DNA from 2 places in the Clostridium lamae genome. Region 2 is predicted to be linked to the other one. Evidence: predicted binding sites of a transcription regulator. Region 2 holds the regulator's gene; the other holds the start of a gene.
The links. The regulator Rex, encoded in region 2, represses fermentation and respiration genes when NADH is low (regulators of the CRP and FNR family bind a similar motif). The targets are predictions, from matches to a motif close to ATTGTTAANNNNTTAACAAT.

Region 1 (5,671 bases), on a different contig from region 2:
TTATTGTGAGATGAAAGTAGAAACAGGTGAAATTATAAATATAGGGAAAAAGTATTATAGAGAAAATACAATAAATGAAGAGTATGATTTTGAGGAAGAATATGATTTTGATAATATTAACTTGGATAAACTTAAGAATATTATTAAACCATTAACTGAGGAATTAAATATAGATGTTAGAGAAGAAAATATAAAAATAAGCTATAATTATAATGGATTAATCAATTTGGAAATATATCAAGAAGATGCAGCGGGTAAATATAGTTTATTTGTTGTAGATTATGAACATGATAGTATTATTAGTTTTTATAGAAAAATTTAATGAAATGGGGAGAGAACATGAAAATACTAGTAGTTGAAGATGATATTGCTATAAGAGATTTAATAGCAATAAATCTAGAGCTGTCAGGATACGAGGTTATAACAGCCGAAGATGGCGAAGCTGGAAAAGAAAAGTTTAATTCTAATGAGATAGATTTAGTTCTTCTTGATGTTATGCTTCCTAAGATAGATGGGTTTGAATTGATTAACATTATGAAAACAAAAGATGTTCCTGTAATTTTTATTACAGCTAAGGACTCAGTACTAGATAGAGTGAAGGGGTTACGCTTAGGTGCTGATGATTATTTAGTTAAGCCTTTTGAAAGTATAGAACTTTTAGCAAGAATTGAAGCTGTAGCAAGAAGGTATAATAAAAATGAGAATATTATTAAGTTTAATGATATTGAAATAGATATAGATAAAAGATCAATAAAGTTAAATGAGAAGCAAGTAGATACAACCTTAAAAGAATTTGAATTATTACATCTATTCTTAAAAAATTGCAATAGTGCATTATCTAGAGAGCAAATATTAGACAAAGTATGGGGATATGATTATTATGGAGGCACTAGAACTGTTGACATACATGTTCAAAGATTAAGAGAAAAGCTAAATTTGAAAGATAACATAAAAACTGTATATAAAGTAGGATATAGATTTGAAAAGTAAAGTTTATATTTCTTAATACTAAATTAGAAAAATAATAATTTACAACTTTGATATAAGTAGTATATTATAAGTAAATATTCTTAAGTTATATTAAGTATGAAAGGAAGTGCTTAATATGGCTAAAGTAGGAATAAGCAAAAGAATAGAAAGAAGAAGGAAAATGATTAGAAGAATTAGAAGAATGATTTTATTGGTAGGAATAATTTTTATTTTCTCTACAATAATAGTTGGAAAATATATTAAAAAACAAAGTATAAGTGATGATCAATTAAATGTATTGAAAGATGAAACTAAGTCTAGAAATGAAACAATAGATGTAAATAATAATTTAAATAATATTCTACTGGTAAATAAAGATGTTGGATTAGAAAGAGAATATGAACCAGAAGATTTAGAAATTGTATCAGTAAAATCTAATAAAGAAATTTTATTAAGAAAAGAAGCAAATGAAAGTTTAGAAGAAATGTTTAAAGATGCCAAAAGAGATGGACTAAATTTATTAGCTGTTTCAGGATATAGAACCTATGAATATCAAGAGAATGTTTATATTAATGAGGTTTATACTAATGGAAGAGAGTATGCTGATAAGTATGTAGCCAAACCTGGATATAGTGAACATCAAACTGGCCTTTCAGTAGATATATTAGCAGCTGACTATACAAATATGGATGAGAATTTTGAGAATACTAAAGAATGCGAATGGTTACATGAAAATATGTCTAAGTATGGATTTATACTTAGATATCCAAAAAATAAAGAAAGTATCACTGGTTATAATTATGAGCCGTGGCATATAAGATATGTTGGAACTGAACACTCCCTAAAAATTGAAGAAGAAGGACTAACTTTAGAAGAGTATTTAGGGCAATGATAAAATCAATGCGTGTTTAAATACACCTAATATATACTCAATAAAAATATAATATATATAATATTGATTAATAATGAATATAAGCATGATTTTATAAAACTTTTGCTTACATTCATTAATTTTTTTGTGTTAAAATAGTAATGTAAGTAAATATTAAAAAAATGTGGAATTTTTTAAGTACGCACTAGAAAACGTTTACAAAACTGTGCATTAAATTTTCTTTGATTTAAATAGATATAATATTTATTTATATTAAGGAGTATGAAGAATTGGAGGTAACAATATATGGATATAAATAAGGAAAAACTTATGGCAATTGAATCTGCTATGAAACAAATAGAAAAACAATATGGCAAAGGTTCAATTATGAAACTTGGATCAAATACAATAATGGACATAGAAACAATATCAACAGGATCATTAGCATTAGATATAGCTTTAGGGGTTGGTGGTGTGCCACGAGGTAGAATAATAGAAATATATGGACCTGAAAGCTCAGGTAAGACTACCATTGCATTGCATATAATCGCAGAAGCACAAAAAAATGGAGGAACAGCAGCCTTTATAGATGCTGAACATGCATTAGATCCTTCTTATGCAAAGAATTTAGGGGTGAATATTGATGATTTAATAGTGAGCCAACCAGATAATGGAGAGCAAGCACTAGAAATAACAGAGGCACTTGTCAGATCAAATGCTATGGATGTACTAGTAGTTGACTCTGTAGCAGCTTTAGTTCCAAGAGCAGAAATTGAAGGGGATATGGGTGCTTCTCATATTGGCCTACAAGCAAGACTAATGTCTCAAGCTCTAAGAAAACTTACAGCATCAATAAATAAATCTAAGTGTGTTGTAATATTTATTAATCAGTTAAGAGAAAAAATAGGAGTTATGTTTGGGAGTCCTGAAACAACAACTGGAGGAAGGGCTCTTAAATTTTATTCATCAGTAAGATTAGATATTAGAAAAATTGATAATATAAAAGTTGGTGAAAATATAGTAGGCAGTAGAGCAAGAATAAAGGTAACAAAGAATAAAGTTGCTCCACCGTTTAAGTTAGCAGAGTTTGATATTATGTATAATGAAGGTATATCAAGGGAAGGAAATCTATTAGATATAGCAGTTAATGAAGGAATAATAGATAAGAGTGGATCATGGTTTGCATATAATGATATAAGAATAGGACAAGGTAGAGAAAATTCAAAGATTTATCTAAAAGAAAATAAAGAAATAGCTAATGAAGTGGAAAATGCAATAAGAGAAAAATATAATTTGACATTAATTAAAATAGACAAAAAAGAGAAAAAAGATAAAATTAAGAGAACCGATAGTGTTAATAAATCAATAAGTTAAAAGGCAAAAAAATATTGAATAAATAATATATCCTAAATGCGACCAAAATTTTGGGTCGCATTTTAATTTATAAAGATAAATTTGAAAACCAATGAAAGTAAAGATATTAAAGTAAATATCAGGCATATATTAGTATTAAAGGAATATGTTGTTCCTACATAGAAATACATGTGAAATTTTTATCAGTACAATCTAACTAGTCTGACCAGATTAAAAAGGAGAATAATTTATGGATAATTTTAGAATTCTTGAAATTAAGGAAAGTGTGTTTAAAGACAATGATCATCAAGCTAATTTATTGAGAGAGGAACTTAAAGAAAAGAAAGTATTTTTATTAAATTTAATGTCATCGCCAGGATCAGGTAAAACATCAACTCTTACAAGAACTATTAATGTATTAAAAAGCGAAATGAAAATAGGGGTCATGGAGGCAGACATCGATTCAGATGTTGATGCTCATACTATTTCTAAAACAGGAGTAAAAGTTATTCAGTTGCACACAGGGGGGATGTGTCATCTTGATGCTGATATGACTAAACAAGGGTTAGAAGGTTTAGGAATAGATAATATTAATTTTGCCATTTTAGAAAATGTAGGAAACTTGGTATGTCCAGCAGAATTTGATACTGGTTCATCAAAAAATGCTATGATTTTAAGTATTCCTGAAGGAGATGATAAACCACTAAAATATCCTTTGATGTTTTCAATTGCAGATGTTTTATTAATTAATAAAATAGATGTAATTGAGTATTTTGATTTTGATTTAGAAGCTTGTATTAAGCGTGTAAAAGAATTAAATCCAGAAATCGAAATTATTACTATTTCTGCAAAAACAGGAGAAGGAATTGATAAATTTGCAGACTGGATTAGAAAAGAAGCTGAAAAATGGAATGAAAATTAATATAAATAAATTAGGGGGAGAAAAATGATAAAGGAAAAGGTATTGGATCTTGCTAATCATATTAGTAGGAAAAAGCGTGGGTCAAAAGATGAAATAAGGCCTGAAGATCCTGAATATATGATTTTAGAACCTGTTGTTACAGATGAAATGGCAGAAGTAGGACTTTGTATGAAAATACGTACAAAGTATACAGCAAAAGACCTAGCACCACTATGTGGTAAATCTATAAAAGAAACAGAAAAGCTTTTATGGGATTTAGCAGTAGCTGGAGTTTGCTTTGTAAATAATATTAATGGAGTTGATACCTATTGGTATGATACTTGGGTTCCTGGAATTATGGAAATGATGGTTAACAACAAAGAAAACGTTAACAAATATCCTCAGATTGCAGAAGCCTTTGAAGCATATGGCAGAGTAAGAGGTCCTAAAACTACAGGAGCATTTCCGGTAGGAGTAGGATTAATGCGTGTAATACCTATAGAGCAAGCTATTGATGGAGAAACTAGAAAAGCTTCTTATGAGGAAGTTTCAAAATATCTAAATGACAATGATATTTTTACCGTTTCTGATTGTTCATGCCGTGTAGCAAGAAAAGTAATGGGAGAAGGCTGTGGTCATTTAGCAGAGGACATGTGTATTCAAATGGGACATGCTGCAGAATACTATATTCGTACAGGAAGAGGGAGAAAAATTACTCGTGAAGAAGCTTTTGAAATAATTAATAGAGCAGAAGAAAATGGTTTAATGCATCAAATTCCAAATCTTGATGGCTCAGGTAAAACTCATGCTATATGTAATTGCTGTGGGTGCTCTTGTCTTTCATTAAGAAGTGCTGAAATGTTTAAGAATGTTGATATGGTACGTTCAAATTATGTTTCAAGTGTAAATAAAGATAAGTGTGTTGCATGTGGAGAATGTGTTGTAAACTGTCCAGTCAATGCTTTGAAATTAGGTCAAAAACTATGTTCTATAAAACCATTACCAATTAAAAAAATTGAAACTCCTCGAGATACTGAATGGGGACCAGATAAATGGAATCCAAACTATAGAATTAATAGAAAAAATGTTGTTGAAAGTGGAACTAGTCCTTGTAAAACAGAATGCCCTGCACATATTGCAATCCAAGGGTATATAAAACTAGCTTCACAAGGAAGATATAAAGAAGCTCTTGAATTAATAAAACATGAAAATCCATTTCCAGCAGTATGTGGACGTATATGTCCAAGAAAATGTGAATCAGAATGTACAAGAGGAGATATTGATGATCCTATAGCTATAGATGAGATTAAAAAATTTATTGCAGATCAAGATTTAAATAAAGAAAATAGATATATTCCTAAAATTAAACATGATTATAATAAAAAAATAGCTATTATAGGAGCAGGACCTTCAGGTCTTTCTTGTGCATTTTTCTTAGCTATAGAGGGATATAAGGTAACAGTCTTTGAAAAACAAAATGTACTTGGTGGAATGTTAACACTTGGTATTCCATCATTTAGGTTAGAAAAAGATGTAGTAAATGCAGAAATTGAAATTCTAAGAGAATTAGGTGTTAA
Region 2 (5,671 bases):
TATAGTTAATCTTCAAAAAGAGTACGATGGGAAAGTTGCTTATGAAAAAGATTTACAATATGCAAGTCATATATGTAATACAATAATTAACTTTGTTTTGGATGAAGTGTTTTTAAATCAAAAAATTAAAGAACATATAGCATTAGTGTTATAGAAATTCTTAAAAGGTGTATTGCTAAATAGTCATTCTAAGGTATTAGTATGATTATTTCAATACACCTTTTTTGTATGAAAAAAGCACATAAATTGCTTAGAATAAATTTTAATAAATTACACTTAATAATAGTAAGAATTTTTTTGAAATAATGTTGACTAAATTAGTTGGATAAGCATATAATGAATTAAAAGAAACATATGAACAATTATTCATATGTTAAATCGAAATGGAGGAGAAATTATGGGAGAGCATAAAATAGAAAGTTGTAATTGTACCATAATCCATAAAGATGTAGTTGAAAGAGTTAAGGGAAATTTACCAAATGAGGAAACATTATATGATTTAGCAGATTTATTTAAGGCTTTTAGCGATTCTACTAGAATAAAAATATTACATGCTTTATTCCAAGAGGAGTTATGTGTTTGCGATTTAGCTGCTTTATTAGACATGACTCAATCAGCAATTTCTCATCAGCTTAGAGTTTTAAAAAATAATAGATTAGTTAAATTCAGAAGAGATGGAAAAGTAATATATTATTCATTAGCAGATGATCATATAAAGCACATTTTCGATGAAGGATTTAAGCATATTTTAGAATAAGAAAGAGGTGATAGATGTGAATAAAAAGGAAGTAAAATTAGTATTATCAGGATTAACATGTGCTAATTGTGCAAATAAAATTGAAACTAGAGTAAATAGCTTAGATGGAGTCAAAGAGGCTAACTTAAACTTTACCACATCTACTTTAATTATAGAAGGTGATGGTAATGTTGAATTAAATGATATTATTATTAAGGCTAAAGATATTATAAATAAATTAGAGCCAGAAGTTAAGGTATATAATATAGATGAGGAAAAAGTTGTTATAGATAATAAAAATAGATGCACTAGCGGAACTTGTTCTATAGCAGAAGGTAATGAAGAAAAGAAGCATAATAAGGAAGAAGATGGATGTAATTCCCATGATGGACATGAACATTCTCATGAACATTCTCATGAACATTCTCATGGACATTCCCATGAACATTCACATGGACACTCTCATGATCACTCTCATGGTGAGGAGATTACTTTAAAAGGAAATATTAGATTAATAATAGGAGCATTAATATATGTTATTGCAATAATTTTAAAGGATGGGTCAGCAATAAATTTAGCTTTATTCGTAATAGCTTATATATTAATTGGTGGAAAGGTAGTTTTAACTGCTGTTAAAAATATCTTAAGAGGAGAAGTTTTTGATGAGAATTTCTTAATGACTATTGCTACTTTAGGAGCTTTCTTTATTGGAGATTATCCAGAAGGTGTAGCAGTTATGCTTTTCTATGAAATAGGAGAGTTATTCCAATCTTATGCAGTTAATAGATCAAGAAAGTCAATCACATCACTTATGAATATTAGAGCAGATTATGCAAATGTGATAATGAATGGAAAAGAAGAAAAAGTAAATCCTGAAACAGTAAATATAGATGATGTAATTATTATAAAACCTGGAGAAAGAGTTCCTTTAGATGGTGTTATTTTAGATGGTACAAGTTTTGTAGACACCTCTGCATTAACTGGAGAATCTGTACCTAGAGAAGTATCAGCTGGAGAAGAAATTTTATCAGGATTCATAAATAATAATGGAGTTTTGAAGGTAAAAGTAACTAAGAACTTTAAGGAATCGACAGTATCTAGAATATTAGAGTTAGTTGAAAATGCTTCTAATAAGAAGGCTTCTACAGAAAAATTAATAACTAAATTTGCAAGATATTATACTCCAATAGTAGTATTCTCTGCTATTGCTTTAGCAGTAATTCCACCTTTTGTGTTAAGAGATGGAAGTTTTAACGAATGGTTATCTAGAGCATTAATATTTTTAGTAGTATCTTGTCCATGTGCATTGGTAGTATCTATCCCTCTTGGATTATTTGCAGGAATAGGTGGAGCATCTAGGAAAGGAATACTAGTAAAGGGTGGTAATTATCTAGAAGCATTAAAAGATATAAATACAGTAGTTTTTGATAAAACTGGAACACTAACGAAAGGTGTATTTAAAGTAACAGAAGTTAATGCTGTAAGTATAGAAAAAAATGAATTGCTAAGAATAGCTGCTATTTCAGAGAGTCTTTCTAACCATCCAATAGCACAATCTATAATAAAAGAATATGGTAGAGAGATAAATTCAAAAGAGTTAGTGGATTATGAGGAAATAGCTGGTCATGGAGTAAAAACTTCTTTAGAAGGAATGGAAATATTAATAGGTAATTATAAACTAATGGAGAAGTTTAATATTAATTATAATAAGAATGATTCAATTGGAACTATAGTTCATATAGCTATAAATAAGGAATATAAAGGCAATATAGTGATTTCTGATGAAATTAAGGAAGGTTCTAAAGAGGCAATACAAGGATTAAAGGATAGTGGAGTCTCAGAAATAGTAATGTTAACTGGTGATAATAAGAGTGTTGCAGAAAAAGTAGCAAGATTAATTGGAGTAGATAAGGTATATTCTGAATTGTTACCAGGAGATAAAGTTGAGAAAGTAGAAGAAATAATTAACAATAATAAATCTCAAGGCAAAGTTATATTTGTTGGAGATGGAATAAATGATGCACCTGTATTAGCAAGAGCAGATATAGGAGTAGCAATGGGTGGTATAGGATCAGATGCAGCCATTGAAGCGGCAGATGTAGTATTAATGAAAGATGATCCAGAAGCTTTAGTTTCAGCAATTAAAGTAGCTAGAAAAACTAATAAAATATTATGGCAAAATATAATATTCTCTTTAGGAATAAAGGCTTTATTTTTAATTCTAGGAGCTTTTGGTATTGCAACTATGTGGGAAGCTGTATTTGCTGATGTAGGAGTGACTATAATCGCAGTAATTAATTCAACAAGATGTTTAAAATAAATGGATATTATTCTCATTGACAAAATTCATCATTTTAAATATAATTATTTGGGCTGAGAACATTCAGGCATAAGGGAAGCATACAAAATTACTTTTACAAAAAAAGTTTAGTTTTGTAAAGTTAAGACTTATGTATAACGCACTGCTACGTTATACATAAGTCTAATTTTTTAGAGATTAATTTAATTATATGAATTAAAAAATGAATAAATAATTAAGAGTTAAAATTCATTTTAAATACCTTGTTAAATAGATAACTTAAAATGTTTTAAAATTTAAATAAAAGTGATAAAATAATATTATATATATATGAAAAATGATGTTTTAATATAAAAATACTATAGAGAAGGAGAAGAAAGTATGGAGAAGAAAAAAAATATTTCAATGGCCGTAATTAAGCGACTTCCAAAATATCATAGATACTTACAAGAATTATTAAGAAATGACGTAGATAGAATATCATCTAAGGAATTAGGAGAAAAAATAGGGTTTACAGCGTCTCAAATTAGACAGGATCTAAATTGTTTTGGTGACTTTGGACAACAAGGCTACGGATATAATGTTAAGGATCTTTATAACGAAATTAGTGGCATACTTGGACTAAATAAAGAATACAAAGCAATAATAATTGGAGCTGGAAATATAGGTCAAGCAATTGCAAACTATAGTAGGTTTGCACAAAATGGTTTAAATATCGTAGGTATATTTGATGCAAATCCTAAATTGATAGGGCTTAGAATTAGGGATATAGAAATTCAAGATATCGATGCGTTAAAAAAATATTTATTGGAAAACATAATAGATATAGGTATTATATGTGTTCCTAGAATAAATGCACAAAAGGTATGTGATGTTTTAGTAGATAATGGTGTGACTGGAATATGGAATTTTGCACCTGTTGACTTATCAGTACCAGAAGAAATAACGGTTGAAAACGTGCATTTATCAGAGAGTTTATTAACTTTAATATATTTATTGAATGATAAAGATGAAAGCAAGTAAGTAAATTTACAAATTGGTTTAATTTAGAAATTGCTATTGCAAAAGAAAATTGTAAATATTATAATAATAATTGAAGCTTCGCTTCAATTATTTTTTTGGGGAGATTGTTAATCTTATAACAATTATTTCATATATGAAATACATATTATAAGAGGTCAATAATAATTATGGGTAAAAGGAGGATTTTATCATGGAATTAAAGAATATAATTCTTGAAAAAGAAGGGCATTTAGCTATTGTAACTATAAATAGACCGAAAGCTTTAAATGCATTAAACTCTGAAACATTAAAAGATTTAGACATAGTATTAGAAGATTTAGAGAAGGATAATAATATTTATTCTGTAATTTTAACTGGATCAGGTGAAAAGGCATTTGTTGCTGGTGCTGATATATCAGAAATGAAAGATTTATCAGAAGAAGAAGGAGAAAACTTTGGACTTTTGGGCAATAGAGTTTTCAGAAGATTAGAAAAATTAGACAAGCCTGTAATTGCAGCTATATCTGGATTTGCTCTTGGGGGTGGATGTGAATTAGCTATGGCATGTGATATTAGAATAGCTTCTGAGAAAGCAAGATTTGCTCAACCTGAGGCAGGACTTGGAATAACACCAGGGTTTGGTGGTACTCAAAGATTACCTAGATTAGTTGGTGAAGGAAAAGCTAAAGAACTAATCTACACATGTGCGATGGTGAAGGCTGATGAAGCTTTAAGAATTGGTTTAGTTAATAAAGTTGTACCTCTTGAAAGTTTAATGGATGAAGCTAAAGCAATGGCTAATGCAATTATGGCTAATGCGCCTATAGCTGTTAAACTATGTAAGGATGCTATAAATAGGGGAATGCAAGTAGATATAGATAAGGCAATAGAAATTGAAGCAGAGGATTTTGGAAAATGTTTTGCAACTGAAGACCAAAAAGAAGGAATGACAGCTTTTATAGAAAAAAGAGCTAAAAATTTTTCAAATAAATAGTCAGAATAAAAAAACATATTAAAAAATTTAAAATAATTAAATACAAACTTAGTTTAAGAAAAAGGGTGCAATATCAAGGAGGTATAATTAATGGATTTTCAATTAACTAGAGAGCAACAATTATTAAAACAAATGGTTAGAGAATTCGCTTTAAATGAAGTTAAACCAATAGCTGCTGAAATTGATGAGACAGAAAGATTTCCTATGGAAAACGTTAAAAAGATGGCCAAGCTTGGGATGATGGGGATACCATTTTCAAAAGAATATGGTGGAGCAGGTGGAGATACTCTTTCATATATACTTGCAGTAGAAGAATTATCTAAAGTATGTGGAACAACAGGAGTAATAGTTTCTGCTCATACATCACTATGTGCTTCTTTAATAGATCAATTCGGTACTAAAGAGCAAAAAGAAAAATATTTAACAGATTTAGCAACTGGTAAAAAAATAGGTGCTTTCGGTTTAACTGAGCCAGGTGCAGGTACAGATGCTGCAGGACAACAAACTGTTGCTACTCTTGAAGGGGATAACTATATATTAAATGGATCAAAAATATTTATCACTAATGGTGGAGTTGCTGATACATTTATTATATTTGCAATGACTGATAAGAGTAAGGGAACTAGAGGAATTTCAGCAT

Region 1: a site for Rex is predicted at 3,382-3,401, ahead of hypB (hydrogenase nickel incorporation protein HypB). Genes of this name have one in related genera too.

What each region holds. Positions count from the first base shown of each region.
Region 1 covers NZ_JASCQJ010000029.1:5,872-11,542, forward strand. Annotated here, with positions in the region: gene QK892_RS13000 (hypothetical protein) at 1-322, shown strand, start outside; gene QK892_RS13005 (response regulator transcription factor) at 340-990, shown strand; gene QK892_RS13010 (M15 family metallopeptidase) at 1,106-1,861, shown strand; gene recA (recombinase RecA) at 2,153-3,214, shown strand; gene hypB (hydrogenase nickel incorporation protein HypB) at 3,444-4,115, shown strand; gene QK892_RS13025 (FAD-dependent oxidoreductase) at 4,140-5,671, shown strand, end outside.
Region 2 covers NZ_JASCQJ010000001.1:154,812-160,482, forward strand. Annotated here, with positions in the region: gene QK892_RS00675 (zinc dependent phospholipase C family protein) at 1-154, shown strand, start outside; gene QK892_RS00680 (ArsR/SmtB family transcription factor) at 398-757, shown strand; gene QK892_RS00685 (heavy metal translocating P-type ATPase) at 774-3,056, shown strand; gene QK892_RS00690 (redox-sensing transcriptional repressor Rex) at 3,417-4,058, shown strand; gene QK892_RS00695 (short-chain-enoyl-CoA hydratase) at 4,249-5,031, shown strand; gene QK892_RS00700 (acyl-CoA dehydrogenase) at 5,122-5,671, shown strand, end outside.